4 regions of the Kitasatospora sp. NPDC032150 genome follow, and region 1 is predicted to be linked to each of the others. Evidence: riboswitches for the same ligand, from Rfam matches in the RefSeq annotation. Region 1 holds a riboswitch; each other region holds the start of a gene.
The links. Region 1 has a riboswitch for cyclic di-AMP ahead of ACZ5ON_RS08760 (transglycosylase family protein). Riboswitches for the same ligand answer to the same signal wherever they lie in the genome.

Region 2: it holds a riboswitch for cyclic di-AMP, as region 1 does, so the genes downstream of both, ACZ5ON_RS16900 (transglycosylase family protein) here and ACZ5ON_RS08760 (transglycosylase family protein) in region 1, are expected to answer to the same signal.
Region 3: it holds a riboswitch for cyclic di-AMP, as region 1 does, so the genes downstream of both, ACZ5ON_RS15535 (transglycosylase family protein) here and ACZ5ON_RS08760 (transglycosylase family protein) in region 1, are expected to answer to the same signal.
Region 4: it holds a riboswitch for cyclic di-AMP, as region 1 does, so the genes downstream of both, ACZ5ON_RS01010 (C40 family peptidase) here and ACZ5ON_RS08760 (transglycosylase family protein) in region 1, are expected to answer to the same signal.

The regions. Positions count from the first base shown of each region.
Region 1 covers NZ_JBVIMH010000005.1:148,924-156,198, forward strand. The annotation lists gene hypD (hydrogenase formation protein HypD) at 1-1,146, shown strand, start outside; gene hypE (hydrogenase expression/formation protein HypE) at 1,139-2,218, shown strand; gene ACZ5ON_RS08750 (TetR/AcrR family transcriptional regulator) at 2,654-3,268, opposite strand; gene ACZ5ON_RS08755 (nucleotide disphospho-sugar-binding domain-containing protein) at 3,559-4,686, shown strand; cyclic di-AMP (ydaO/yuaA leader) riboswitch at 5,163-5,307, shown strand; gene ACZ5ON_RS08760 (transglycosylase family protein) at 5,312-6,445, shown strand; gene ACZ5ON_RS08765 (SDR family NAD(P)-dependent oxidoreductase) at 7,204-7,275, shown strand, end outside.
Region 2 covers NZ_JBVIMH010000012.1:190,241-197,515, reverse strand. The annotation lists gene ACZ5ON_RS16915 (ATP-binding protein) at 81-614, shown strand; gene ACZ5ON_RS16910 (DUF397 domain-containing protein) at 1,053-1,289, opposite strand; gene ACZ5ON_RS16905 (sirohydrochlorin chelatase) at 1,739-2,656, shown strand; cyclic di-AMP (ydaO/yuaA leader) riboswitch at 3,176-3,348, shown strand; gene ACZ5ON_RS16900 (transglycosylase family protein) at 3,333-4,481, shown strand; gene ACZ5ON_RS16895 (hypothetical protein) at 4,745-4,948, shown strand; gene ACZ5ON_RS16890 (hypothetical protein) at 4,956-5,522, opposite strand; gene ACZ5ON_RS16885 (LacI family DNA-binding transcriptional regulator) at 5,848-6,891, opposite strand; gene ACZ5ON_RS16880 (glycoside hydrolase family 13 protein) at 6,893-7,275, opposite strand, start outside.
Region 3 covers NZ_JBVIMH010000011.1:100,609-107,883, reverse strand. The annotation lists gene eno (phosphopyruvate hydratase) at 1-848, opposite strand, end outside; gene ACZ5ON_RS15535 (transglycosylase family protein) at 1,083-1,955, opposite strand; cyclic di-AMP (ydaO/yuaA leader) riboswitch at 1,960-2,140, opposite strand; gene ACZ5ON_RS15530 (cytochrome P450 family protein) at 2,455-3,708, opposite strand; gene ACZ5ON_RS15525 (SDR family NAD(P)-dependent oxidoreductase) at 4,045-4,461, shown strand; gene ACZ5ON_RS15520 (nucleoside triphosphate pyrophosphohydrolase) at 4,555-5,553, opposite strand; gene ACZ5ON_RS15515 (SurA N-terminal domain-containing protein) at 5,654-6,298, opposite strand; gene ACZ5ON_RS15510 (hypothetical protein) at 6,604-7,080, opposite strand.
Region 4 covers NZ_JBVIMH010000001.1:228,281-235,555, forward strand. The annotation lists gene ACZ5ON_RS01000 (NYN domain-containing protein) at 1-857, shown strand, start outside; gene ACZ5ON_RS01005 (C40 family peptidase) at 1,082-2,110, shown strand; cyclic di-AMP (ydaO/yuaA leader) riboswitch at 2,416-2,578, shown strand; gene ACZ5ON_RS01010 (C40 family peptidase) at 2,589-3,692, shown strand; gene ACZ5ON_RS01015 (C40 family peptidase) at 3,885-4,949, shown strand; gene ACZ5ON_RS01020 (hypothetical protein) at 5,009-6,235, shown strand; gene ACZ5ON_RS01025 (glycosyltransferase 87 family protein) at 6,310-7,275, opposite strand, start outside.

The DNA.
Region 1 (7,275 bases):
CGCGCCACCGTGACCCGGCCGTGGGCGCTGATGGAGGTGTGCGGCGGGCAGACCCACAGCATCATCCGGCACGGGATCGACCAACTGCTGCCCGACGAGGTCGAGTTGATCCACGGTCCGGGCTGCCCGGTGTGCGTCACCCCACTGGAGATGATCGACCGGGCGTTGGCGATCGCCGCCCGGCCAGAGGTGATCTTCTGCTCCTTCGGCGACATGCTGCGGGTGCCGGGCTCCGAGCGGGACCTGTTCCGGGTGCGCGGCGAGGGCGGGGACGTCCGGGTGGTCTACTCGCCGTTGGACGCGCTGCGGATCGCGCAGGAGAACCCCCAGCGCGAGGTGGTCTTCTTCGGGATCGGCTTCGAGACCACCGCTCCCCCGAACGCGATGACGGTCCACCAGGCGAAGAAACTCGGCATCCGCAACTTCAGCCTGCTGGTCTCGCACGTCCGGGTGCCTCCCGCCATCGAAGCGATCATGCGGTCACCGGACTGCCGGGTTCAGGGCTTCCTCGCCGCGGGCCATGTGTGCAGCGTGATGGGGATCGACGAGTACCCGGAACTGGCCGCCCGCCACCGGGTGCCGATCGTGGTCACCGGCTTCGAGCCGCTGGACATCCTGGAGGGCATCCGGCGCACGGTGCGGCAGTTGGAGCGCGGCGAGCACGTGGTGGACAACGCCTACCCGCGTGCCGTCCGGCCCGAGGGCAATCCGGCCGCGAAGGCGATGCTGGCGGACGTCTTCGAGGTCACCGACCGGGCGTGGCGCGGTATCGGGGTCATTCCGGCCAGCGGCTGGCGGCTGTCGCCGCGCTACCGCGACCAGGACGCCGAGCACCGCTTCCCGGTGTCGGACATCACCCCGTGCGAGCCCGCGCAGTGCCGCAGCGGCGAGGTGCTGCAGGGGCAACTGAAGCCCAGCGAGTGCGAGGCGTTCGGCACGGTGTGCACGCCGCGCACCCCGCTCGGGGCGACGATGGTCTCCAGCGAGGGGGCGTGCGCCGCGTACTACCTGTACCGCAGGCTCGGCGGTCCGGTCGCCGGCTCGGCCGCCGTCTCGGGTCCGGCCCCCGGCTCCGTTTCCGGTCAGGCCTCGGGCTCGATCTCGGGTTCGGTCTCCGGCTCGCCGGAGGTGAGCACCGTTGCGTGAGGCGACCGGTGCGACCGGGAGGGCGCCGGACTTCTCCGGCTGGAGCTGTCCACTGCCGCTGCGCGACCATCCACGGGTGGTGATGGGGCACGGTGGTGGCGGTGCGCTCTCCGCCGAGCTGGTGCAGCACGTCTTCGCCCCAGCCTTCGGCGGGCCGGTGCTGGCCGGGCTCGGCGACTCGGCCGCGGTGACCTTGGGCGGGGCCCGGATCGCCTTCTCCACCGACTCCTTCGTGGTCCGCCCGCTGTTCTTCCCCGGCGGCAGCATCGGGGACCTCGCGGTCAACGGGACGGTCAACGACCTTGCCATGAGCGGGGCCAAGGCGGCCTATCTGTCCTGCGGGTTCATCCTGGAGGAGGGCGTGGAGACGGCGGTGGTCGCCCGGGTGGCGCAGGCACTCGGGGCGGCGGCCCGCGCGGCGGGGGTCGAGGTGGTGACCGGTGACACCAAGGTGGTGGAGGCCGGGCACGGCGACGGCATCTACCTCAACACCGCCGGAATCGGGCAGATCCCGGCCGGGGTCGACATCCGGCCGCAACGAGCGGTACCGGGCGACGTGGTGATCGTCAGCGGCGACCTCGGGGTGCACGGGATCGCGGTGATGAGCGTACGCGAGGGCTTGGAGTTCGGCGTGGAGATCGAGAGCGACTGCGCCGCGCTCGGCGGGCTGGTCGAGACGATGCTCGCGGTCACGCCCGAGCTGCACGTGCTGCGCGATCCCACCCGGGGCGGGCTCGGGGCGGCGCTCAACGAGATCGCGGCGGCGGCCGGCGTGGGGGTGGTGATCCAGGAGCGCGCGATTCCGGTGCCGGCGCCGGTGGCGAGCGCCTGCGCCCTCCTCGGCCTCGACCCGCTGTATGTCGCCAATGAGGGCAAGCTGGTGGCATTCGTGCCGCGTGAGCATGCGGATGCGGTGCTGGACGCGATGCTGGCGCACCCGCTGGGTGCGCGGGCCGCCGTCATCGGCGAGTGCGTGGCCGATCACCCCGGGATGGTGGTGTCCCGCACCGGCCTGGGCGGCACCAGAGTGGTGGACCTGCCCGTGGGGGAGCAACTTCCGCGGATCTGCTGAGGGTTGCCGCGCGGTTGCTCGCTCGCCGAGCAGCCGCGCGGGTGTCCGTTCACCTGTGCGGCGGGCCGGCCACAAGGCCAGCCCGCCAGCCGCCTCGCGGATCACCTGCAGCGCGTCGCTGTCCAAGTCCGTTGATTGCTCGGCGAGTTCCTCGAGCGATCTGGCGTCGATCCCTTCGCGGCTCATCATGCGCCGTTTCTGTCGACGCCCGTGCCGTCCCTGGCGTGCTCTACCTACGTTCGGGGCGGGCACGGGAGACCAGGGCCGGCTCACCTCCCACGACACACGGGCACTTCCACCCGAGCGGCGGCAGGGCGGGGAAATCCACCGGCCCTTCGGGGACCGCCGCCGTTCGCGACCGGTTGCCAGGGTGGATCCGCCGATCCGCCCACCGGTCACGACCACGGTCATCGGTGATCGCTCACCACCCACCGTTCACCGGCACAGGGTGCGCTCGGCCGTCGTGGCGATCCGCTCGGCGACCCGGTCGACCGGGAGGGAGCGGCCGGTGTACAGCAGGTCGAAGCTGTCGAAGCCGGTCAGCATCCAGAGCAGGTCCGCGGCCTCCTCAGTGGTGACGTCGGGACGCAGCTGGCCCTGGTCCGCCAGCCGCATCGCGCGGTAGTAGGCCCCCGCCGCCCGCCCCTGCTCGATGCGCTGGACGGCGCCGCCGACCGCGTCCGCGCTGAGCATCGCCATCGAGCACAGCGCGCGCAGCACGTCCCGGTGGGCGGCGTACATCGTCATCACCCCGTGGATTCCACCGCGCAGGCCCTCGCGGGCGTCCGGGTGGGCCGTCGCCTCCAGCATCCGGGAGAACCCGCCGCGGTCCAGGAGGTCTTCGGCGAAAGCGGCGAACAGGCCTCCGCGCGAACCGAACACCAGGTAGACGGTCGAGCGGGAGACACGGGCGAGTCTGGCGACCTTGTCCAGGGCGACCGGCTCGGCCGGGGCCTCGCGGAGGCAGGTGTACACCGCGTCGAGGATGCGGCGGCGGGTCTCCTCCGAGGCTTCGGCTCTCAGGCGCTGGTCGTATTTACGGGTAGCCATGGGCGCTGATCCTACAATCACTTGACAGTTTGTCCGATGAAAGACAGGCTGTTCAGTGAAAATCGGGGGAGGGACGCTATGCAGTCAAGAGCACTGCAGCGCATGGTGGTTGAGCAAGAGTCCGAGCCGCCCTCGACCGTGGTTCACGGCCGGCGCCGGACCCTCCCCTGCCCGTCGAGAGCCCTCGGGGGTTTTCCGGGTTCCCCCATGTTCGAAAATCGGACACTCAGATCACTCGTTTGACGTAATGTCAGATCTGAACTTCCATGCAAACGCAAGGAGTCATCCACATGCGCGTCCTGTTCACCGCCCCGGCTGCGGCTGGGCACATCTTCCCGATGATTCCGACCGCGCAGGCCCTGCGCTCGGCCGGGCACCAGGTCCTGTTCGCCGGCTCGGCTCCGCTGGAGACGCTGTGCAACACCGGACTGCCGGTGGTCGAGGTCGGCGACGGCACCGGCATCGGCGAGGCCTTCCAGCGGATCACCAAGGACGAGCCGAAGTACGTAGCCAAGGACCGCACTCAGGAGGAGATCCTCGAACTCGCCGCCCTCGGCTTCGCCGAGCACGGCCGGGTCGCCATCGACGGACTGCTGCGGGTCGCCACCGAGTGGCGCCCGGACATCATGGTCATGGAGCCCTTCGCATCCGCCGCCCCACTGGTCGCGGCCAAGCTTGGCATACCTACCCTGGTCCACAACTTCGGCGTGATGCCCGGCCTTCCGATGCTCGACCGGCTCGCCGAGATCCTCTCCGCCGACTACCAGGCCCACGGGGTGGCCGGTCCCGGCGAGCGCACCGTGATCGACGTGGTACCGGCCTCGCTCGGCGGTGACGGTGGCGGCTGGCGGGTCCGCTACGTCCCCTTCAACGGCGGCGGTGTCATCCCCTCCGATCTCGTCGGCCGCGGTGAGCGGCGCCGGATCGCAGTCACCCTGGGTACGGTGCTCACCGAGTACGCCGGTGTCAACCCGATCGCCTGGCTCACCGAGCAGGCCGCCGAGGTCGACGCGGACTTCCTGCTCGCCGTCGGCAGCGCCGACCTGAGCCCGCTGGGCACCCTGCCCGACAACATCCGTCCGCTCCCGTGGACGCCGCTGGCCGAGCTCCTCGACGTCAGCGACGCCGTGATCCACCACGGTGGTTCCGGGACCATGCTCACCGCCGCCGTCGCCGGCGTGCCGCAGCTGATCCTGCCGCAGGGCGCCGACCACTTCATCAACGCGGACGCCGCCGAGGCCAAGGGGTACGCGCTGCGTTCGGAGGGCGACTCGGTGGACGCCGCGCTGCTCACCCGGCTGCTCGACGACAAGACCCTGCGCGACGCGGCCGCCGCCCTGCAGGACGAGATCAACGAACTGCCGTCGCCGGCAGCCCTGGTTGGCGACTTCGAGCGGCTGTACCGCGAGACCCGCTGAGCACCGCCCGATCCGTCACGTCCGCTGAGGGGCGCGTGGACCAGCGTGACCGCACACTTCCGAAGTACGTGGTCGCCCACGCTGATCCGCGCGCCGCTCAGAGCCGTTCGCGCGCCCCACGGCGAACTCCTCGATCAGCAGTGAGGTACGCATCCCGCGCCAGACGAGGCGGACCCGTTGCAGGGCGATACCGGTGATCGGGCGGTGCACGACGTCGGGGCGCGGGCAGCCCAGCACGACGGCCACCGTGGACGGCGGCGGAGTACTCGCATAGGCAGCGGAGCCGACTCCGGGCTCGGGGGGGGTGTGGCGGCCGGCCCGGAGTCCAGAGGGAGGCTGGACGAATGTCGTGATTTTTGTGTGATGTACCGGATGCGGGCTTGTTATCCAGGTGATGATCCCTCTAATCTCCCTGCAGTTCGCCGTTGCGGACTCCCGGACGCAGTACGCCGAGTCCTGCCCATTCGCGCTCCGGGACATCGAGCACACCCTGGGCAGGAGCGGGGGAACCAGGTCAGTCGCCGCCCCCCACGGCTTGGGGTGAAGCCGCGTACCCACGCGGCCGGGCCACCTCCCGGTCCGAACCCGACAGCTCACCTCGTAGGCGTACGGAGAGGAATGTTCCGTGGTCTTTTCCGGTTCCGGCCGCCACCGCCGTCCCACCCAGGCCGACCGCGCCATCGCCGCCGCCGGCGTGGCGAGCGTGGGTCTGGCGCTCCCGCTACTCACCGCTGCCGGGGCACACGCCGCGCCCGTCAAGACCTGGGACGCCGTGGCCCAGTGCGAGACCGGCGGCAACTGGAGCGCTGACGACGGCCAGGGCCACTACGGCGGCCTCGGCCTGACGCAGCGCGCCTGGGTCTCGCACGGTGGTGACAAGTACGCCGCCGAGCCCGACCACGCCACCAGGAGCCAGCAGATAGCCGTGGCCGAGCAGGTCCTCGCGGACTCCGGCACCGGCCTCTGGCCCACGTGCGCCGCCCAGGCCGGTCTGACCGATGGGGGCGGCAAGGGCGGCCGCCACGATGACGGCGACAAGGGCCGTCAGAACGATGACGGCGACAAGGCCGGTACCGCGCCCGGTTCGCAAGCTTCGGCCACGCCCACGCCGGCGCCCGCGCCTGACGCCCCGGCGGCCACCCCCACTCCGAGCGCGCCCTCCGCCGGCATCGACACCACTCCGCCCGGCACTCCGGCTCCGGCCTTCCCCGGCCGCGCGGGCTACGACCCGGCCGCCGGCGTGTACTGGTACCAGGACAACGGCGTCTGGCACTGGACCGTCCAGCACGACGTCTACATCAAGCACATGGACAACGCGGCGGCCACCGCCCAGCCGAGCGCCGGCACCGGCACCACCTCGCCGAGCCCGGCGGCTCCGGGCACCTCGCAGCCGGCGCAGCCGGGCGTCCCGACGACGGGGGCCACCCCCTCGATGCCGGCGACCGGCACCCCCGCCCCCGGCTCCGCGACCGGCACCCCGCAGCTTCCTGGCACTCCCACCGCGAGTTCCGGCCCTACCGCCACGACCGTGACACCGGGCTCCCCCACCGCGCCCGCCTCGCCGTCCGCCCCCTCGGCTGCGAACACCCCGGCGGCTCCGCAGTCCTACACCGTCGAACACGGCGACACCCTCTCCGCTATCGCCGAGTCGCACAAGCTCACCGGCTGGCAGCACATCTACGAGGACAACAAGGCGGTCATCGGCGCCAACCCCAATCTGATCCTTCCCGGCCAGTCGCTGAACCTGCAGCAGCACTGACACCCGGAGCGCCCCGCACCGGAGTTGACGACTCAGGACGTCGGCTCCGCTGCGGGGCGCTCCTGTCGTCCGGGCCGACGGTCCGCCCGAAGGGGACACCTGAGCCGGCCGATGAGGCCAGCCCTCCGCACGGAAGTTGGTTGTCCCGGTGGCTCCGGCCAGCGGAGGATCGGCCCCGCTCAGTCCCACCAGAACATCCAGTGGCGGCGGCCCAGTACCGCCTCCTCCGCGTACTCGCGCATCGTGCCGTGCCCGACGGACCGTAGCGGTCCCCGCTGACAACGGTCTCCGGGCCGGTGGGACCACCTGTTGAGCGGAATCGACCCATTGGAATCGCTGCGGAGCCAACGTGCTACAAGCATTTCCGCCGCAGACTTCGACGCTCTCAGGTGCGACGAATCCGGCCACTTCATCCGACGCCTCCGGGGAAGCCCCCGACCCCAGCCGGGAGAGGCATCGGAACTCCGATCAGAAATCGGCATCCTGCTACCAAGGTGGAGCACGACCCAGCCTCAAATTGTCACTTAACGTGATAGCTTGATCACGTTTAAGTAGGGCGGCAGTCGAGCTTCGGGCCGGCCTACCGCCAAACTGGCGGAAAGTCAGGTCTGTGGAGCCGCTGTAGGACCGATGGGCGGTGCACGCCCCTTGTCGGCAATCCGGATCGGCAACCGGTTGTGAAGCGGAGAGCCCGACCTGGAGGACTTGGAACCCTCTGGCTTCAGCCGGAGGACGATGCCAAAGGAGTGGATACGACCATGGGACAGCTGGATGAGAAGGTAGCGCTGGTGACCGGGGGCTCGACCGGGATCGGTCTGGCCATCGCCCGG
Region 2 (7,275 bases), on a different contig from region 1:
CGCGGCCGAGCGAGTCGGAGGTGACCGGCATGACCCCCCTGGGTCCAGCCGTGTCCGCCCCCTTATGGGAGGAGCTCTTCATGGGCACCGGTACGGCTGTCCTGGCCGACCCCCACGTGGTCACCTGTACGCTCGCACCACGCTTCGAAGCCGTCAGGACCGCTCGCGAGTTCGCCAGATCGACCTTGACCGGCTGGGGCCTCGGTGAGCTGTTCGACGATGTCTCCCTGGTCGCCTCGGAGTTGGTGACCAACGCCCTTCGGCACGCCCTCGGCGCCCGCCGGGACGAGTGGTCCGCCATCACCCCCGGCCTGCCGCCGACTGGTGCGCCACAGGCCGCCGACGAGTCGCTGCCGATCCGAATAAGCCTGGTGCACCGCGCACCCCAGGTGGTCTGCGCGGTGAGCGACCCGAGCTGCGCCGGGCCGATCGCCCGCGAGCCCGACTTCGTCGCCGAGTCCGGCCGGGGGCTGCACCTGGTCGACTCCTTCAGTCGCTCCTGGGGTTGGCACCCGCTGGCCGGTGCGGGCAAGGTGGTCTGGGCCCTGTTCGAGGCCAAGGCTCAGCCCGAGCTGGCACTGGCACCCTCCGGTCGGCACCGCCGCTCCGCCTGAACCGCCCGGCCCGGCCGGTCGGGCCGAGCATCCCGGGGTGGGCCGCCGCTCCGCCGCCGCCCATCGCATCCGAGCGACCCGGCCACCCCTCAGCCGCCGGTCACATCCTCCGGGTTCACCACCCGATCTCGGGACCCGCCGCACATCCGGGCGGACGGCCACATCCACCGGCCCCGAGCCGCTCTCTCGCCGATCCCGCAGGTCTCCTGGCGGCAACCGCGGCCCAGCGGCAACCATGAACCGGCAGCGGCGGTGGACCGGTGCGAGCCCGCGGGCGGCCCCGAACCACTCGACGCTCGTCCTCCACTCCGCGCTCCTCCGAGCATCGCTGCGGGCCGCGACGGCCCGGACGGCCCCCGAATGCCCGCGAAGACGATGAAGGCCGTCGTGGCTGACGGTCCCACGACGGCCTGTAAGCGGCAGAGGGCTGACGGCGGTTCAGGCCGTCAGATGGTCGAACTCCCCGTCCTTCACGCCGAGCACCATCGCGGCGATCTCGGCCCGGGTGTATATCAGCGCCGGCCCCTCGGGGAAGCGCGAGTTGCGCATCGCCACCTCACCGCCCGGCAGAGCGGCGAACTCGACGCAGTTACCCTGCGAATTGCTGTGCCGGCTCTTCTGCCACACCACGCCTTCGAGGTCCGCAGCCGCCATGCCGTTGTACGTTTCCTGCATCTCCTGCACCGAATTCTCCCGACCTGCCGGGCTTACGCCCTACTTGACGCGATGATAGCTCCAGTGCACGTGCATCAGCACGGGACATTGCCCGTGCAGTCAAGCGTGTCGGAATGTGTGCCAACCACTCCACTTGATCCGGCTTTGACGGAACGTAAGTGGACATAGCCCAGCGAATCACAGTTCGCCCGATGACTGCCCGTACTGGGCTCGCGCCATCGTGTTGATCTTCGTGCGCCCGGCGCCGAACACCCACACCGCACCCCGGGATCACCTGTGAGGCACGTCACCCAGGACGGCAGCTGACTGCTTTTCGGTTGCGCGAAGCGACAGGTCGTCAGCAAGGATTGGGTAATTTGATGGCAATTGTCCCGATTTCGCGCGGGCTCGGTGCCCACTCTGGGGATCCGGATGCAGTCCTGCCTGCCGAATGTCTTACGATCTCCGCCATGAGCACCGCAGCCATCCCGGGCGCGCCACTGCCCGTCCGCACTCCAGGCTCCCGTGCGCGGGGGCGCCACCGCCGTCCCGAGCGCCCCGAGATCCCGGCCGGTTCCCCGGCACTGGTGCTTGCCGTCCCCGCCTCGGCCGGGCCCGAGGCGAGCCCGATAGTCGAGGAACTGCTCTCCATCGTGCGCGGCGAGCAGCCCGGCATCGAGACCGCGGCCGGCTACCTGACCGGCGAACAGGCCGACGCCGACACGACGGAGGACCTCGCGACCGGCGACGGCCAGGCCGCCCCGACCGTGGCCGAGGTACTCGCCCAGGCCGCCGAGGCGGGCATGCCCGCGCCGGTCGTGATTCCGCTACTGGCCGGTCCGCACGGCTTCCTGACCTCCCTGCACAAGCTGGCCGGGGAGACCGGGGCGACCGTCACCGATGTGCTCGGCCCGCACCCACTGCTGGCCGAGGCGGTGCACGTACGGCTCTCCGAGGCCGGCCTGGCCCGCGCCGACCGGGCGCGCCTGTTCGCCATCACCACTGCGGCGGACGGCGTGGTCCTGACCACCGTCGGCGGCGAGGAGTCCGCCGCGGCAGCCGGGATCACCGGCGTACTGCTGGCCGCCCGGCTCGCGGTACCCGTGGTGGCCGCCGCCCTGGACGCGCCGGGTTCGGTCGCCGCCGCGGTCGAGCACCTGAAGGCCACCGGCTCCCAGCGTCCCGCACTGGCCCCGCTGGTGATCGGCCCCGAGGCCGACCCCGAGCTGCTGGCCGCGGCAGCCGAGGAGACCGGCTGCCCGAGCGCAGCCCCGCTCGGCGCCTACCCGACCGTCGGTCAGCTGATCGCGTCCACCTACCTGGCCGCGCTCAACATCCCGGGCCCGGGTGAGGCCCCGGCCCCCGTCGCGGAGCAGCCCGCCGACTGAGCACCCGACAAGACCGTACGAGAGGCCCCCGCGAGGGGCCTCTCGGCGTTTCCGGGGCCCCCGCGGGTCCGCGCCCCGCTCGGCCCAGATCGAGCGGGGCGCGGGCTCCCGGGGCCGTAGGGCCGGAGCCGGGTGGCCAATTGGCGAACCTTGCATGACATTTGCCCCATTGGCTCACAACTCGGACATTTGCCACCGACCCCTCCGTGGGCCCCATTGACCCGGACCCCACTCCCCCTCGGGGGCTTTTCAGAACCTTCACAACCGGTCGCCCGAACCCCCGGGAATGCCACGGCATCACCTGAAAGGGGAGCAGATACCCACTCCGGCCGCACACCTGAAAGAGTCCCATCGGATTTCCTGGAAATGCCGGTGCGCATTCGATCTTGAATAATCCGCGAATAGCCTGTGAGGGAACTCACAGGTGTTTGCGGATTCAACTTAAGTCTGCTTAACGTGCTCTCCGTTCGTTGACACACGGACCCAGCTCTTCCGGAACGCCGAGTCCTGCCGCCGGAGCAGCTGGCACCGCAGAACGCACCGACGGCAGGGGCGGGGGAACCAGGTAAGTCGCCCGAGAGCCGGCCAGTATTCGGCCGGTTCCGGGCTAGGGGTGAAGCCGTGCGCAGCACGGCCGGGCAACTCCAGCCCGAATCCGACAGCTCACCTCGCAGGCGTGGGAGAGGAACGCACCTTCATGCTGCCCATCAACGCCAACAAGCGTGCCCGCCGTCTGATCGCCGCCACGGGTGTGGTCGGTCTCGGCCTGTCGATCCCCGCCCTCGCCGCCTCCGGTGCCTCCGCCGCTTCCGTCTCCACCTGGGACAAGGTCGCCCAGTGCGAGAGTGGCGGCAACTGGAGCATCAACACCGGCAACGGCTTCTACGGTGGCCTGCAGTTCACCGCCTCCACCTGGGCCGCCTTCGGTGGCACCCAGTACGCCCCGCAGGCCAACCTGGCGACCAAGGCGCAGCAGATCGCCGTCGCCGAAAAGGTCCTCGCCTCGCAGGGCCCCGGCGCCTGGCCGGTCTGCTCGGTCAAGGCCGGTCTGACCAAGGACAGCGCTCCTGCCCAGGTCGACACCTCCGCGCCTGCCGCCACCCCGGCGCCGGCCACCGCCCCGGCCACCCCGGCTCCGGCCGCCACGCCGAAGAGCGCCCCGACCGCCGCCCCGCAGGCCGCGAACGGCGCCAAGTACACCGTGGTGGCGGGCGACTGGCTGTCGTCCATCGCCACCAAGAACAACGTCGACGGCGGCTGGCAGAAGCTGTACGACCTCAACAAGTCGGTGCTGACCCAGGGTCCGGACATGATCTTCCCCGGCCAGCAGCTGGCGCTCGGCAGCACCTCGGCCGCCGCGCCGAAGCAGGACACCCAGAAGCCGGCTGCCAAGCCGAGCAGCTCCAGCACCCCGGCTCCGGCGCCGGCTCCGGCCAAGCCCGCCACCCCGGCTCCGGCCGCGACCGGCAGCAAGGCCGCCGCGGTCAACTTCGCGCTCTCCAAGGTCGGCCAGGCCTACGTCTACGGCGGCAGCAGCGACGGCGGCTGGGACTGCTCCGGTCTGACCCAGGCCGCCTACCGCCAGGCCGGCATCTCGCTGCCGCGCGTCGCCGCCGACCAGGCCGACGTCACCACCAAGGTGTCGCTGGACAACCTGCAGCCGGGCGACCTGCTGTTCTGGTCCAACAACGGCAGCAACTCGGGTGTCTACCACGTCGCCATCTACATCGGTGCCGGCAAGTACGTCGAGGCTGCCAACCCGAAGGCGGGCGTGAAGATCGAGACCATCGCCAACTACGCCCCGGACTTCGCCGGCCGCGTCTGACGGTCCCGGCTCTCCGCGTGAGGCCGCTGTCCCCGGTGCTCTGGTCGGCGCCGGGGACAGCGGCCTCACGGGATCCCGTGTGCACGGGGCGGCTCGGTCACACGGTTCCCGCCCACTCGTGGTCCCCCGCCCGCTCGTGGTTCCCCCGCCGCGGGCGGGCACCGCATCAGATGCTCGGAAAACCCGTGTGCCGCGCGGGCTGGTGGCTCGGTTCCCCACCCTCTAACGTCGGTTGCGCCTGCAGCCACGGGAAGGGGAACGCCATGACGAAGGTCACCGTCAGTCTCGACAGCGATCTGGCGATCGAGGCGATGCTGCTGTCCGGCACCAGGAGTCCGCAGGACGCGGTTGAGTTGACCGTCCGCGACTACCTGTCCACCGGCCGCCGTACCGAGGCGCGTACCGGCGACGCCGCCGACGCGCACCGGGTCGGCCAGGGGCGGCGGCCCGCCGCCGAGGAGGGCTGAGAGGCGGTCACCCGGCGCTGCCCGGTTCGTCTGCCGCACCCTCGCCGTGGTCCTTGCCGTTGCCCCTGCCCTTGCCGGGCTTCCTGCCACGGCCGGGCCAGCGTGCACGGGTGAAGACCATCAGTCCCACGAAGATCACCCCCGCGATGATCGCGCCGATCAGGGTCGAGCCGCGGAACCAGGGCGCCCGGACGTCCATCACCCGCTCTCCGGCGTGTGCTGCGCTGCCGCTGCCCGCCGCGATGCCGAGCGTCCAGAGGTTCGGCATCGCCAGCAGCAGGGCGAGCACCAACCAGGCCAGCGTCACCTTCCAGGGCCGCCGCCGGTGCAGGCCGGCCCACGCCGCCAGCAACGGCAGCAGGGTGAAGCAGATCCCGAAGACGAGCCCCAGCAGCAGTCCCGCGCTCAGGTGCCCGTTGACCATGTTGCCCACCCGCTGCGCCCACCAGCGCGGGATCGTCGCGGCCCAGGCGAAGTAGACGACCGCCCCGGCGACCAGCAGTCCGCCGCCGAGCAGCAACCGCCTGCGCCAGACCGGTGCCGCTGCGTTCTCCCCCGTCCGACCAGCTCTCATATCTCGATGCTGGCGACCGGCGGGCCCACTCGCAGCGCGAGCCGAGGCCCCCTGCCCGCCGGTGTCCGGCAGACGGGCCCAGCGGACGGTCGATGGCCCTCGGACCCGGCATTACTCCATCCAGGGGACGGTGCAGGCCCCAGTACGGGCACCGGCCCGTGACTGCGCACCAGAACGGGCACCGGCCCCGTGGCAGCGCGCACTTCCATGACGGCGCGCCCCTCGAACCCCGAAACGGCAGCGCGTCGGCCCGACGGGCAGAACCCGACGGACCGACGCGCGCCCGGGGCCTCACTACCTCCGGGTCTTCAGCCTTCCCAGCCCCTCAGTGCGCCCGGGCCCCGGTGGAGCCCCGCATCACCAGCTCCGGCTGGAACATGAACTCGGCACGCTGTCCGGGGTTCCCCCCGACCTCCTCCAGAAGCGCGTCCACCGCGGCCGTGGCCATCGCCTCGACCGGCTGACGGATGGTGGTCAGCGGCGGCTCGGTGAAAGCTATCAGTGGCGAGTCGTCGAAGCCGACCACCGAGATGTCCTGCGGGACCGAGAGACCGCGCTGGCGGACCGCGCGGATCGCGCCGAGCGCCATCATGTCGCTGCCGCAGACGATCGCGGTGCAGCCCTGGTCCAGCAGGGCGCCCGCGGCCGCGTGTCCACCCTCGACGCTGAACAGCGTGTGGTGGACCAGGGCTTCGGCCTCCTCCTCGGTCCTGCCGAGCAGTTCCCGGACGGCCGCGGTGAAGCCCTCGATCTTCCGCAGCACCGGGACGTACCGGCGCTGGCCAACCGCCAGTCCGATCCGCTCGTGGCCGAGCTCGACCAGGTGCTGCACGGCCATCCACATCGCGGCCCGGTCGTCCGGCGAGATGAACGGTGCGGAGATCTTCTCGCTGTAGCCGTTGATCAGCACGAACGGCACCTGGCGACCAGTCAGCTTGGCGTAGCGGTCGTGGTCGGCGGTGGTGTCGGCGTGCAGCCCGGAGACGAAGACGATGCCGGCCACGCCGCGGTCGACCAGCATCTCGACCAGTTCGTCCTCGGTGGACCCGCCCGGCGTCTGGGTGCACAGCACCGGGGTGTACCCGTGGCGGCTGAGCACCTGCTCGATCACCTGGGCCAGCGCGGGGAAGATCGGGTTGCTCAGCTCGGGGGTGATCAGACCGATCAGGCCCGCACTGCGTTGGCGCAGCCGGGTCGGCCGCTCGTAGCCGAGCACGTCGAGCGCCGCCAGCACGTTCTGCCGTGTGGTGGCGGAGACGCCCGCCTTGCCGTTGAGGACGCGGCTGACGGTGGCCTCACTGACCCCCGCCTGCGCCGCGATGTCCGAGAGTCGCGCCGTAGTCACGGTCCCGAAGCCTATTGCAACCATCTCAGACCGCCCACCACGTGGTGCTGTCCGGTTCCAGCACGGCCTGACCGCCGGTGACCTCGGTGCTCCCGACCGAGCTGAGCAGGACCCTGCCGGGGGCGGTGACGCTGACGGGTTCGCCGGTGGTGTTCACGGTGCACACGAAGGAGGTGCCCTCCTCGCCCGCCTCCGGCGAGGAGGGGCCCTCGGCGCTGTCCCGGCGGAAGGCCAGGGTGCCCTCGGGGCTGTCCAGCCAGGTCACCTCGCTGCCCGCGCCGAGCGCGGGCTGGGCCCTGCGGACGGCGAGGGCGGAGCGGTAGAGCTCCAGGGTGGAGGTCGGGTCCCCGGTCTGCGCCTCGACGCTGAGTTCGGCCCACTCGGCGGGCTGCGGCAGCCAGGACGGCC
Region 3 (7,275 bases), on a different contig from region 1:
TCGATGGAGACCAGCGGGTAGTTGGCGACCAGGTCGGCGTAGTAGTCGATCAGCTCGGCGGAGGAGAGCGCCTTGCCCTCGAACTGGTAGGCGCCGTCCTTGTAGAACTCGGTGGCGGCGACGTCCAGGGCCAGGGCGATGTCCTTGCCCGGGGTGTAGCCGGCCTTCTTGATGGCCTCGGTGATGAGGTCCAGGGCCTCGCGGTTGGAGTCCAGGTTCGGGGCGAAGCCGCCCTCGTCGCCCAGGCCGGTGGACAGGCCGCGCTCCTTCAGCACGGCCTTGAGGGTGTGGTAGACCTCGACGCCCCAGCGGACGGCCTCGGAGAACGACTCGGCGCCGATCGGCGCGATCATGAACTCCTGGATGTCGACGTTGGAGTCGGCGTGCGAACCGCCGTTGAGGATGTTCATCATCGGAACCGGCAGCACGTGCGCGTTCGGGCCGCCGAGGTAGCGGAACAGCGGCAGGTCGCTGGCCTCGGAGGCGGCGTGCGCCACGGCGAGGGAGACGCCCAGGATCGCGTTGGCACCGAGCGAGGACTTGTCCGGGGTGGCGTCCAGGTCGAGCATGGCCTGGTCGATCAGGCGCTGCTCGGTGGCGTCGTAACCGACCAGCTCCGGGCCGATCTGCTCGATGACGGCGAGGACGGCCTTCTCCACGCCCTTGCCGAAGTAGCGGTTCTTGTCGCCGTCACGAAGCTCCAGGGCCTCGAAGGCGCCGGTGGAGGCGCCGGACGGGACAGCGGCACGACCGGTGCTGCCGTCGTCGAGGCCGACCTCGACCTCGACCGTGGGGTTGCCGCGCGAGTCGAGAATCTCACGGGCTACGACGACATCAATGGACGGCACGAGGCATCTCCTAGCGGAAGCAGGTCCTACGGACAGGGGGTGCAGTCTGCGGACGATTGCGGAGTCGTTACGACCAGAGCCTAACCGCACCGGGCCTCCGGGCCACGCTGCCCTTGGCTCCGTCTCAGCGTGTGGCCGCTCTACCAGTCGGTAGTTCACCTGAATGACCACAAGCACGACAAGTGGGGCCGTTTCCGCGACGGCGGCGGAAACGGCCCCTCATGCCACCTGGGGTCAGCCCAGCTTCAGCACCTGGCCGGGGAGGATCAGGTTGGCGTCGCCGCCGATGGTGGCGCGGTTGGCGTCGTAGAGGTGCTGCCAGCCACCGGAGAGGTGCTGGGCCCGGGCGATGCCCGACAGCGTGTCACCCTCCTTGACGGTGTAGTCGCCGGTGGCGGCGCTCTGCGTGGTGGCCGCGGCGGACACCGGGCTCTGCGCCGGGGCCTTCTCGGCGGCGCCGCCCGCGAACTGCTCGTAGATGCTCTGGTGGCTGGTCCAGTACCAGCCGCCGCTCTTCTGGTACCAGTACTTGCCCGACTCGGCGTCGTAGCCGGCCTTGCCCGGGAAGGACGGAGTGGCGGCCGTGCGCGAAGCGTCCTGGGAGGACTGGCTCTTGTAGCTCTTGGTGCTGCTCTTGCTGCCCGAGGAGCTCGAGGAGCCCGAGGAGCCCGAGGAGCCCGAGCCGGAGCTGCGGGTGTGGCTGCCGGTGTCCACGTCGGCGGCCGAACCACCCCTGGACAGACCCGCCTTGACGGAGCAGACCGGCCAGGCGCCGGGCCCCTGCGAGGCGAGGACCTTCTCGGCGATCGCGATCTGCTGGCCCTTGCTCGCCTGGTTGGCCTGACTCGCGTACTGGCCGCCGCCGTAGGCCTTCCAGGTGCTGGAGGTGAACTGGAGTCCGCCGTAGAAGCCATTGCCGGTGTTGATGCTCCAGTCGCCGCCGCTCTCGCAGTCGGCGACCTTGTCCCAGGTCGGCACGGAGGCGGCGTGTGCGCCGGTGGCGGTGAGCAGCGGCAGCGCGAGACCGACGCCGGCCACACCGGCGGCGGCGATGGCCTTCTCGGCCTGGGTCTTGCGACGATGACGGCCCGAACCGGTGAACAGCATGAAGGTGTCCTCTCCGCACGCCTGCGAGGTGAGCTGTCGGGTTCGGACCGGGAGGTTGGCCCGGCCGCGGCGAGCGGGACAGGAACGCTTCCTGCCCTGCCGACGCGGCTTCACCCCAAGCCGTGGGAACGGCGACGAAACCTGGGTCCCCCGCCCTTGCCCAAGGGTTCTGGTCGGTGTCCCGAGGCGCGATGGGCAAGGTTTGGCGTTCCGCGCAACGGGGTTCGCAGCAGCGAACTCATCGGAGACTACGCATACCGTCGCACCAATCACAAGCTCATATCCCGTACATCACACGGGAATTACGTTGTGTTTATATGTGCTTACAGACGATGCAGATTTGTCCGGTTTGATGCGCATTCACAGATCGGCGAATCAGGACACATCCGACACGCCGTCAGCCCGACACGCCCGGCTTGCCGGGTGTCCGGAAGGCGGCGCGGACCATGTGGCACATCTCACCGAAATCCCGAGAATGACTTCCGGATTACGGGGAAGATCAGCCCTGTCGCGCGGTAAAGGAAACCGGGAGTTCGCGCAGGCCACGCATGATCAGACCACCGCGCCAGCGCAGTTCTGCGGGGTCGGCGGCAAGGGTCAGGTCGGGCAGCCGGGTCAGCAGGGTCGCCAGCGCGATCTGGCCTTCCAGCCGGGCCAGCGGAGCGCCGATGCAGTAGTGGATGCCGTGTCCGAATCCCAGGTGCGGGTTGTCCTTCCGGGCCAGATCGAGCGTGTTCTCCGCAGCGAACCTGGCCGGGTCGCGGTCCGCGGCCGCCAGCACCACCAGCACCGGGTCGCCGACCGGGATCTCCACCCCGCCGATGGTCAGCGGACTGGTCGCGAACCGCCAGGTGGCCAGCTCCACCGGCCCGTCGTAGCGCAGCAGTTCCTCCACCCCGGTGGCCAGCAGCTCCTTCTCGCCGCGTGCCACGGACTCCTGCAGCAGCGCGCGCTGCCCCGGGTCGCGCAGCAGCGCGTACAGACCGTTGCCGATCAGGTTGACGGTGGTCTCGAAGCCTGCGAAGAGGAGGATGAAGGCCATCGCGGCGGCCTCGTTCTCGGTGAGGTGCTCGCCGTGGTCACTGGCCCGGATCAGGCCGGAGATCAGGTCGTCGCCGAGGTCGGCCCGCTTGCGGTGGATCAACTCGGCCAGGTACGAGCGCATCCGCTTCACCGCCCGGCCCACGCCGCCGCGTTGGCCGCCGTGGTGGCGGATCATCATGCCGGCCCAGTCCCGGAAGTCGTCCTGGTCCTCCGGCGGGACGCCCAGCAGGTCGCAGATCGCGTAGATGGGGAGCGGAAAGGCGAACTCGTGGATCAGGTCGGCCGAACCGCGTGCGGCGAAGCCGTCGATCAGCCGGTCCGTCAGCTGCTGCACCCTCGGCTCGAACTCGGCCACCCGGCGCGGGGTGAACGCCTTCGACACCAGCCGGCGCAGTCGGGTGTGGTCCGGCGGGTCGATGTTCAGCAGGTGGGTCATCAGGTCGGCCTGCCGCTCCCCCGGGATCCCGACCCGGCCGCTGCGGTGCGCCTGCTCGCTGTGGTGGGCGGGGTTTTTGGACAGTCTGCCGTCCGCCAGCGCCTGCCGGGCGTCCGCGTACCGGGTGACCAGCCAGGCCTCCACCCCGCTCGGCAGCGTGGTGCGGTGCACCGGGCTGTGCTCGCGCAGCCAGGCGTACGCGGGGTAGGGGTCGGCGGCGAACTCCCAGGTGAAGAGCTCGGGCTGCGGGGTGGAGTCGGGCGTTTCCGGCATGTCTCGACGGTATCCGGCGACGGGCGGCCGGCTCCACGCGGGCGGCCGGCGGCTCCGTGACGGCGCCCCACGGCCCCGGGGGCGCGCGGATCGCGGATAGGGGGCGGACAGGGGGAAGGAGGGGCTGTCGGCGGACGGCGCGTAGCTGACAGGGTCGTGACGTCCGGATTGCGCCGCTGCGCGGCGGACTCCCCCGCCCGTGCAGGAGTGAGCCTGGTCACCTGCCGGGTAATGAGTGTCGCGGAGGGTCGAGCAGTGCCTACGATCCTCCGCAATGACTCTGATGGATGGCAGTGCGGGGCCGTCCACGGGGAGCGGCTCAAGGAGGAGCAGGCCATGCGGGTAGCCGGGGCAGTGGTGGTCATCGCGGTACTCGACGGTGGGTCCGGAGACGGTCTGGCCCGCCGGTTCGCCGCCGCGGGCGCCGCCGGAATCATGGTCGCGGACCTGCACGCCGGTGTCGCCGAGGACCTCGCCGCCGAACTGGACCGGCCCGGCTGCCCGGTGGTCGGCGTGTCCAGCGACATCCACCAGCCCAGCGACGTCGCGGCGCTGGTGGACACCGCCGCGAAGCACCTCGGCTCGATCGACCTGTTCTGCATCGCGGGCCCCGACGGCGAGCGGATCGTCTCCCTCGCCGAACTGCCTGACCACCTCGACCCGCTGGCCGAGCTGCTCGCCCTGGTCGGCGACGCCATCAGCGAGGTCGTCCCGCCGCAGCGGCACCACATGGACCAGCCCCAGTCGGCCTGACCCTGCCGGCCGTCTGGGCCCCTCGCCGAGGGCGGCGAGCGGAACGGGCACGGAGCAGCGCGCCCCCTCGGTGCTGCCCGGCCGGGCAGCCCGTCAGTCGGCGGGCAGCCCCTCGACGGTGCGCACGGCCGCGCGGTAGGCGCGGGCGGCCGCGCGGAGGGCCGCGTCCACGTCGACACCGGCGTCGTGGGCCCGCTGGACGACGGCGAGCAGCAGTGCTCCCGCCGACTCGGGGGTGAGCTCGGCGGGCAGCTCGTAGGGCTCGTCCGGTACCCCGGTGAAGCCGGCCCGGCGGACCCGGGAGACCAGCTTGGCCGCGTACGCCAGCGCGGGCAGCCCGGCGGGCACCCCGTCCAGGACCGACTCACGCTGCTTCTCGGCCGCCTTGAGCTGCTCCCAGTTGGCCTCGACCTGCTCCGTGCCGCCCGCCTCGACGTCCCCGAAGACGTGCGGGTGGCGGTACATCAGCTTCTCCACGATGTCCCCGGCCACGTCGTCGATGGTGAACGCGTCCTCGGGGTGCTCCTCGGCGATCCGGGAGTGGAAGAACACCTGGAGCAGCACGTCCCCGAGCTCCTCGCGCAGCGTCTCCCGGTCGCCCTCCTCGATCGCCTCGACCAGTTCGAACGCCTCCTCCACCAGGTACTTCACCAGGGAGGCGTGGGTCTGCTCGGCGTCCCAGGGGCAGCCGCCGGGCGAGCGCAGGCGGTCCATCACCGAGACCAGGTCGAGCAGCCGGGCGCCGGGGAGGTCGTACGAACCGGGGAGGACCTCGATCTCCGGCGCCTTCCCCGCCTCCTCCACCGCAATCCGGGCGAGCGCGTCGGTCAGGCCCGGGTCACCGTCCGGGCTGCCGAGCCAGACGGCCGGGGCGGCTTCGGCCAGCAGCCGGGCCAGCGCCGGGGCGCTGGCCCGCTCGACCAGCTCCACCTCGACCCCGGCCTGGCGCAGGGCGGGCAGCTGCGGGTGTGCCTGATCGGCGGCCAGCACCCGGGCGGCCCCGCGCAGGACCTCCCAGGCCGGCCAGGACAGCAGGCCGGGGGCGACCCGGTGGGTGGTGGTGAGCAGAATCAGCTTCGCAGTGTCGTCCACGCTCCGAACCTACCTGCTGGCCGCCCTCGGGCACCGCCGATATCTCCCCGGGCCACCGGGCGGGCGGCGGGGAAGCCCGCGGGCCGGGTGCCCGACTGTTTCAGCTGGCGGCGGTGCGCTGCGGGAGCCAGTCCGCGGGGGCGTCGACCAGGGCGACCTGGCGCGGGTCCCAGGCACCGTAGCGGGGGTTGACCACGACCTTGAGTTCGGTACCGGCTTCGACCAGGGCCTTGCGGACGATCGCGTCGCCCTCGGCCGTGCGGGCGTCCTTGCCGTCGGCGGCGGCCAGCTTGTGGATACCGAGCTGCTGGCGGTAGAAGGCGTCGGTGTCCTCGTCGGCGACGCCCTGCTTGAGGAGCAGTTCCCGCCGGAGTTCGCCCTCTCCGCCGAGCAGCTTCGCGTCGGAGTCCCGCGCCTGCGTGATCTCGGCCGCGGTGACGTCGAGCCGGCGATCGGCCAGGGCGCGGTCGACGACTCGGTTGAGGACCAGGTCGGACACCGCACGCTTGGTCAGCCCGGCGCGTTCGGTGCGCGGCCCGCCGCCCTGGGCCGCGACCTCGTCCCGCAGCGCGGACACCTTGGCCTCGACGGTGGCGATGGTGATCCGCTGCCCGTCGACCACGGCCGCCGCCCCCTGGCGTGCCGGGCCGGAGCCGCAGGCGGTGAGGGTGGCCGCGGCGATCAGGACGCCGATGGCGCCGGTAGCCGTACGGGTGTGGCGCTGGACGGAGTTGGTGCGGATCACGTGTGGCCTCCCGGGCAGGGACCCCGGGCCCGAGGCGCGGGGGACGGTGTGGCTGGTGCGGTGTCCGATGGTTCTCCTGGCAGGTACAGACAATAGGGAGCGGCGCGACGCCTTGCCCAGACCTTGGGCCGAACGGGGTAGGCCGGATCAACCGGACAGCCGTTCAGCGACCGCCGGCCCGGTTCAGCGGCCGCCGGCCCCGGGGAACGTGGCGGGTGTCGGCCGCCCCGCCGTACGGGGATCGACGGCACCCGGCGCGGGCGCGGCGGCCGGCGCGAGCGGACCGGTCCCGGTGCGACGGGCGTTCAGCTGGTCCAGGCTCTGCCGCAGGCGCCTGACATCGGGGTGGTGCGGTCCGAGCCGCCGCTCACGGTCGAAGAGCAGCTGCAGCAGCCCCTGCCACGCCGCCTCGACCTCGCCCGCCGCTGCCGCCAACAGGCCGATCCGCTCGCGCAGTTCGAAGACCGGTTCGGGATCGGTGTCCAGGCCGGCGTCCAGCCGACCGCCAGAGCGCCGCCCGCGAGACCGTCGGTGAGGCCCTGGGCGAGCTGGTGGGCGAGCGCGGCGGCCTGGCCGAGGGCAGCGTCGAAGGCGGCGATGCGGCGGTGGGCGGCGCCGAGTTCGCGCTGGCGGTCGATCGGGAGGCGGGGCAGTTCGGCCCGGCGGATGTCCAGGCGGGCCGTGATGGAGGCATGGCTCGCGGCCCGTCGGACGACGGCGGTCGAGCGCAGTTGTCCGGCCAGGAACTCGGCGTCCAGCAGCGCGGGTTCCGGCCGCAGCACGTGGATCTGCCGACCGAGCGCGACGCCGTCCAGCGGTCCGCCCGCCTGGACGCGCCGCCGTCCGGCGCGCGCAGGGCGAGACGGAGCAGGGCCAGCGCGGTGAGCACGGGGTCGAGCTCCTGGCCGTACCGGGTGACGGCGGGCGGCAGGGCGAGCAGCAGCGCGCCGAGGCCGCAGGCGGGGTCGAGCACGCTC
Region 4 (7,275 bases), on a different contig from region 1:
GGGCTGATCTGGACCGCCAGCGGGCCGACGCGGAGGGTGTCCGCAGGGAGGCGGAGTCGCTGCGCAAGCGGGTGCGCAGCCTGGAGAGCGACACCCGGCGGGCGCAGGCCGAGACGCGCAAGATGCAGCTGGAGCTGGATGCGGTCAGGGCCGCCGCCGCCGCCGAGCGCAGTGCGGCGGAGGGTGAGGCGCGGCGGCTGCGGCACCGGATCGCCGAGCTGGAGACGGCCGTTGAGGCCGGTCGCCGCTCGTCCAGGGAGGGGCGCAGCATCGAGGACATGCGGCTGCGGCTGCTGCTGGACACCGTGCTGCACTCGGCGCAGGGGTTGCAGCGCGAGCTGGCGCTGCCGGTCTCGCAGATCCGTCCGGCCGATCTGGTGGACGCGGTGGTGCCCGGCTCGGCCTCGCCCAACGACGTGGCCCGGCGCGGGCTGGCGGAGGACGACCCGGCGCTGCTGGACCAGTTGCTGGCGATCCCTCAGGTGCACCTGGTGGTGGACGGCTACAACGTCACCAAGACCGGCTACCCGACGCTGCCGCTGGAGCAACAGCGGATTCGGCTGCTCGGCGGGCTGGCGATGCTGGCGCAGCGGACCCAGGCGGAGGTCACCTGTGTGTTCGACGGGCAGGACCTCGACGTACCGGTGATAATGGCGCCCCCGCGCGGCGTCCGGGTGCGGTTCAGCCGGACCGGGGAGACGGCGGACGAGCTGATCCGGCGTCTGGTCCGGGCCGAGCCGAAGGGACGTCCGGTGGTGGTGGTCTCCGCCGACAAGGAGATCGCCGACGGGGTTCGGAAGGCGGGGGCGCGCCCGGTGTCGTCCGTGCTGCTGCTGAACCGGCTGTCCCGGTCCTGACCTGGGGGTCGGTCCTTCCGGCTGCCCGCAGGGTCCGGCGTTTACGACGCTCCGGACATTCCCGGCGATATGTGACGGACCGGTGAATTCCATGCGGGGACTGGAGGTTGGCACCGGCGAGGGAGTGGCGCGAATCCGTCATCTTCACTAGGGTCTGGCGTCAAACCTATTTTCCGGAATTCCGCCCGAACGGACGGAGCCAGCAGGAAGAAGGAGCCAGTCCTTTGGCCAGCCACCGCCGTCCCAAGCAGCCGAGCCGCGCGCGGGTGTCCGTGCTGACCGCTGCAGCTGCGACCGCGGTCGCCCTGTCGGCCAACGCGAGTGCCCACGCGGCGCCCGCCCAGCCGAGCAAGGACGAGGTCAAGGTCCAGATCGACCAGCTGAACACCGAGCAGGAGCAGGCGGCCGAGAAGTTCAACGGCGCCCAGGAGCGGGCCGACCAGCTGCGCAAGCAGGCCGACCAGCTCCAGGACCAGGTCGCGCGCGGTCAGGAGCAGCTGACGCAGCTGCAGACCAGCCTGTCGGCAGTGGCCGGTGACCAGTACCGCTCGGGCGGTATCGACCCGTCCGTGACCCTGATGCTCTCGTCCAACCCGGACGGCTACCTGGAGCAGGCGTCCAGCGCTCAGCAGATCAACCAGACCGAGGCCGACATCCTGAAGGCGCTGAAGGAGCAGCAGGCCCGCCTGGACCAGCAGAAGCAGGAGGCGGCGTCCGTCCTCGCCGAGCTGGACCGCAACACCCAGGAGCTGAACGACGCCAAGGCCCAGGTGCAGCAGAAGCTGCAGGACGCCAAGAACCTGCTGAACTCGCTCACCGCACAGGAGCGGGCCGCCGTCGAGGCGGCCGACCGTGCCTCGCGCGGCGACTCCCGGGCCGACCTCGGCTCGCTGCCGAGCGCGGGCGGCTACGCCGGCGTCGCGGTCAACGCGGCGCTGAGCAAGCGGGGTTCGGAGTACGTCTGGGGTGCCGAGGGTGCGACCACCTTCGACTGCTCGGGCCTGATGGTCTGGTCGTACGCGCAGGCGGGTGTCTCGCTGCCGCGCACCTCGCAGGAGCAGGCCTCGGTCGGTTCCCGGGTGCCCTCGCTGGACCAGGCACAGCCCGGCGACCTGGTCATCTACGGCAGCGACGCGCACCACGTCGGGATGTACATCGGCAACGGCATGGTGGTGCACGCCCCGCACACCGGTGACGTGGTGCGGACGATGAAGGCGGACGCGATGCTGATCCTCACCATCCGCAGGGTCTGACGACCGCTGCGAGTCCGGCTTCCCGGCCCGCCGAAACCGTCCTGTGATGCAGGGCACTTCGGCGGGCCGTTTTCGTGAAAGCATGTCAGCCGTCGGTATCCGAGTTGTCACGCACGGTCGGTTCACAAATGAACTTGGCGTTGACTCAGAATTTTTTCTGACAAGGATTTGAACGGATCACGGTTTCGTTACTAGGGTCGGGAGCTGAACCACCGTACAGTCGATCACCCAGCCAGGGTGGCGGCGGTGGTTACCGCCGAGTCCGAGAGGCAGCACGGGCAGTTCAACTGTCCACGGGGAAGCCCCTGTTGGGGGTGCTGCGGATCGGAGCCGGGGAACCACGTTCCTCGGGGTGAATCGGCGCCAGGCCGGCCGGCCGTCGGGGACGCGGGCCGGTGAGGCGTCGTAGGGCATGTCTTCCAGCCCGAACCCGTCAGCTCACCCGGTAGGCGGACGTAGGAAGAAGGAGTCCGCCTTCGTGGCGTCCCATCGTCGTCCCAAGCCTGCAAGCCGTGTCCGCGTGTCGATCATGACGGCGACAGCCGCGACCGCGGTGGCCATCTCCTCCCAGGTCGGTGCGCACGCCGACCCGAAGCCGACCCTGGACGAGGTCAAGACCCAGGTCGACCAGCTCAACGACCAGGCCGAGGTCGCCAGCGAGAAGTACGACGCGGCCAACGAGAAGCAGCAGGAACTGCAGAAGCAGGTCAACGACCTGCAGGACCAGGTGGCCCGCCAACAGGCGCAGGTGAGCACCGTGCAGTCCGGGCTGGCCGAGGTCGCGGCCGAGCAGTACCGCAACGGCGGCATATCCCCGACCGTGCAGCTGATGCTCTCCAGCTCGCCGGACTCCTTCCTCTCCCGGGCCGACTCGGTCCAGCAGATCGGCCTCTCGCAGGCCGACGCGCTCAAGACGCTCAAGGCCGACCAGGCGAAGCTGGACCAGCAGAAGGCCGAGGCCCAGCAGAAACTGGGCGAGCTGGACGCCACCACCCAGGACCTCAAGGCCCAGAAGGATGACGTCCAGGCGAAGCTGGCGAAGGCCCGGGAGCTGCTCGACTCGCTGACCCAGCAGCAGCGGGAGCAGTTGGCCCAGGCCCAGGCCGCCGCGGACGCCGCCGCCCGTGCCTCCCGCGACCAGAACCGCACCGACCTCGGCGGCGGCAGCGGTGGCGGCGGTACCGGCACCGGCGGTGGCGGTGGCAGCACGGTCCACGTGCCGGCGTCGGGCTCGTACGCCGCCCGCGCGCTCGCCTACGCCGAGAGCCAGATCGGCAAGCCCTACCAGTGGGGTTCCGAGGGTCCGGACTCCTTCGACTGCTCGGGTCTGATGGAGTGGGCCTACGCGCAGGCCGGCGTCTCGATCCCGCGCACCTCGCAGGAGCAGGCGTCGGCCGGCACCAACATCGGTACCGACATCTCCAGGGCCCAGCCCGGTGACCTGGTCATCTTCTACAGCGACATGCACCACGTCGGCATGTACGCGGGTGGCGGCCAGGTCGTCCACGCTCCGCGTACCGGCGAGAACGTCAAGTACATGCCGGCCACCGTTCTGCCGATCGCGGCCATCATCCGCGTCTGACCTCTTCGCGCTCCCGTCCGCAGGCCCGGCCCCGTCTCCAAGGGGCCGGGCCTGCGGCCTTCCCGGGCTAGTCGAGTAAATGTCCGATTAGTGGTCAAATATTCGGTGTTGCAAGGGTTTGGACTAGCTCCTCCGAAGTCGCTAACGTCTGCCCCCGGACGTTAGCCGAGGACGAATGGAGCAGCCGCCCCGATGTCGATGCACCGCCGTTCCCCCCTGCAGGGCACGCAGCGGCTGGCCCGCGCCTTGGCGCTCACGGCAGCGGCCACCACTGCACTCGGCATGACGCTCGGCGGCCCGGCCCAGGCGGCCCCGGGCGCACCGGGGGAGCCGCCGTCGAAGCAGGAGGTCAGGGCTCAGGTCGACCAGCTGTACGAGGAGGCCGATCGGGCGGCGGAGCGGTTCAACGCCGCCCAGGAGTACCAGAAGCGTCTGCAGAGCGAGGCCGACGGCCTGCAGGGCCAGGTCGCCGCCGCGCAGGACGAGCTGAACCGGCTGCGCGGCGATCTCAACGCGGTGGCCGCCGCCCAGTACCGGGCCGGCGGCATCGACCCGGCCGTCGCACTGATGCTGGACACCGATCCCGCCGGGTACCTCGCCCGGGCCCGCAGCCTCAACCAGGCCGCCGAGCGGCAGAGCGCCGCCGTCCGGCAGGTGATCGACCGGCAGCTCAGGCTCGACCAGCGCCGTGCCGAGACCACCGCCAAGCTCGCCGAGCTGGAGGAGGCCCGCCGTACCCTCGCGGAGAGCAAGCAGCAGATCCAGCAGCGGCTCGACCAGGCCCAGCGGCTGCTCAACACCCTCGGAGCGGCCGAGCGGGCCGGGATGGCCGTGGAGGACGCCAGGGAGGCGGAGCAGCGCGCCACCCGCGGCACCGACCGGCTCGACCTCGGCGACCTGCCCGCCTCCTCCGACCGCGCCGCCGCCGCGCTGGCCGCCGCCACCTCTCGGATCGGCACGCCCTACGTGTACGGATCGGCGGGCCCGAATGCCTTCGACTGCTCGGGTCTGATGTACTGGAGCTGGCGGCAGGCCGGAGTGACCTTGCCGCGCACCTCGCAGGCGCAGATGTACGCGGGGCGGCGAGTGAGCCTGAGCGAGGCACGACCGGGAGACCTGGTGATCTTTTTCAGGGACATGCACCACGTCGGCATGTACGCCGGCGGCGGGGTGGTCGTGCACGCGCCCCACCCGGGCGCCAGGGTCCGCTACGAGAGTGTGAACGCGATGCCGGTGGCCGGGGTGGTGCGGGTCTGAACACGGACCACGAACCGCTGGTCACCGACCTGCCCCGGCCGACCGGGGCAGGTCGGCCCTTGCTGTCCCGGCGCGGCGCGCTGCTGCTGGCGGCCGGCGGCCTCGTTCAGCTCTCCGGGGCCGGGGCGCGCTCGTCGGCCGGTACCGCCGAGGGGGTCGCCGCCGCGGGTCCGCCCGTCCGGCCGCGGATCGAGGCCCTGCTGTCCCGGCGGGCCAAGGCGCTGCTCGGTTCGGACTCGACCGGGCTGCTCGCGGACGTGGCCCCGGAGGCCAGGGATGCCCAGCAGGAGGTGCTGGCCCGCTGTCGCGACCTCCCGTTCGCCGACCTCTTCTACCGGATGACCGACTTCACCGAGCCCCGGGACGCCGACCGGATCACCGTGGCGGCCGATCTCGGCTACCGGCTGCGCGGTGTCGACGACCACCCGGCGCTGCTGGGCCGCACCCTGGAGCTCGTCCGCGGTGACGGCGGCTGGCTGCTGGCCAAGGACGAGCCGACCGGGGCCGCCGCGCTCTGGGACCTGGGCACCGTCCGGGTGGCGCGCGGCAGCCACTGCCTGGTGCTGGGCCTGCTGGGGAGCGCCGACCTGGCCAGGACCGCCGAGGTCGTGGACCAGGCGGTACCAGCGGTCGAGGAGGTCTGGGGCGACGGCTGGGCGGGGCGGCTGCTGGTCGAGACCCCGCAGAGCGAGGAGCAGTTCGCCCAGCTGCTGGGGGTCTCCGCCTCCGACTACCAGGGCATAGCCGCCGTCACCACCGCGGCCGCCGGTGCCCCGCACGGCACCGCCGCCGACCGGATACTGCTCAACCCGGACGCCTACGCCGGGCTCAGCGACCTGGGCCGCAGGGTCGTCACCACCCACGAGGCCACCCATGTCGCGACCCGGGCCGACACCAGGCCCTGGACTCCGCTCTGGCTCTCCGAGGGCGTGGCCGACTACACGGGTTACCGCGGCAGGGGCCGCAGCGCCCGACAGATCGCCCCGGAGCTCGCGGGCGACGTGTCGGCCGGCCGGCTGCCGAGCGCGCTGCCCCTGGACAAGGACTTCGCCGCCGGATCGTCCGGTATAGCCCAGGCCTACGAACTGGCCTGGCTGGCCTGCAACCTCATCGCCACGCGGTGGAGCGAGAAGCACCTGGTCTCGCTCTACCGGGCGGTAGGCGCGGCCGACCCGGCGAGGTCGCAGGGGCTCGACGGGCTGTTCCGTGCCCAACTCGGCGTCTCTCTCGACGAGTTCACCCGCCAGTGGATCGGCGAGGTGCGCCGGCTGCCGACGCGGCCGTAGCGGGGCCGCGGTCGGGAGCGCTCAGGCACGCGGCGGCGTCCACCACCCGCCGGAACCCGTCGCGAGAGCGGGCCCTACTTCCTGGCGGTCTCGGAGCCGAGGCCGTCCAGCAGGTCCTGCTCGTAGGCGATACCGGGACGGACCGGGTAGCCCGTCCGCTCCAGGGGCGGGAGTACGACGGTGCGCTCGGCGTCCGGGTCCCGGGTGGCGCGCCACAGGCGGCGGCAGGAGACCAGGGTGGCCGCCAGCAGCAGCCCGTTCCGTACGGTCAGCACCGCCACGCCCCACGGCTGGCTGTGGTGCACCTGGCCGAACAGGATCGGGAACTCCAGGGTGGTGAAGAGGGTGGCGACCAGGATCAGCACCGCGACCGGCTTCTGGCTGGTGCCGCGCACGGTCAGGCAGACCGCCGCCACGCCGATCAGCCAGACCAGGTACTGCGGGCTGATCACCCGGCTGGTCACGGTAAAGATCAGCAGTGCGGCGAGCGCCGCGTCGTACCCGGTGGCGGCCTGCCAGCGCTTGGCCCGCAGCCGCCACAGCAGCAGCCAGCCGAAGCCGAGCGCGGTGGCCGCCACCGACAGCTGGGAGATCAGCGGCACCCAGGGACCGAGCAGCTCCAGCGAGCCGTAGTTCATCGAGACCTGGCCCGGCCAGGCGCCCGCCAGCCGGGCGAAGTGCAGCGGCAGCGCGCCGAGGGACTCCACCTCGATGCCCCGGTCCCGCTGGAACTTCAGGAATTCGAAGGCGCCGTTCATCCCGGCCGCCAGCAGGAAGCACAGGGTGCTCAGGGTGGCCACCGCGGCCGTCCAGGAACGGCGGGTGCGGCGGCCGCGCGGGGTGCCTGCCAGCGCCAGCACCGGCCAGATCTTCACCAGGCCGCCGAAGCCCAGCAGGATGCCGCCGATGGCCGGCCGGCGCAGCAGCGCCAGGAGCCCGGCCACCGCGACGGCGGTCACCACGATGTCGTACCGGCAGTAGACCGTGGGCCCGAGCAGCGGAACACCCGCCACCCAGACCCAGGCGCCGGTGTAGCTGCG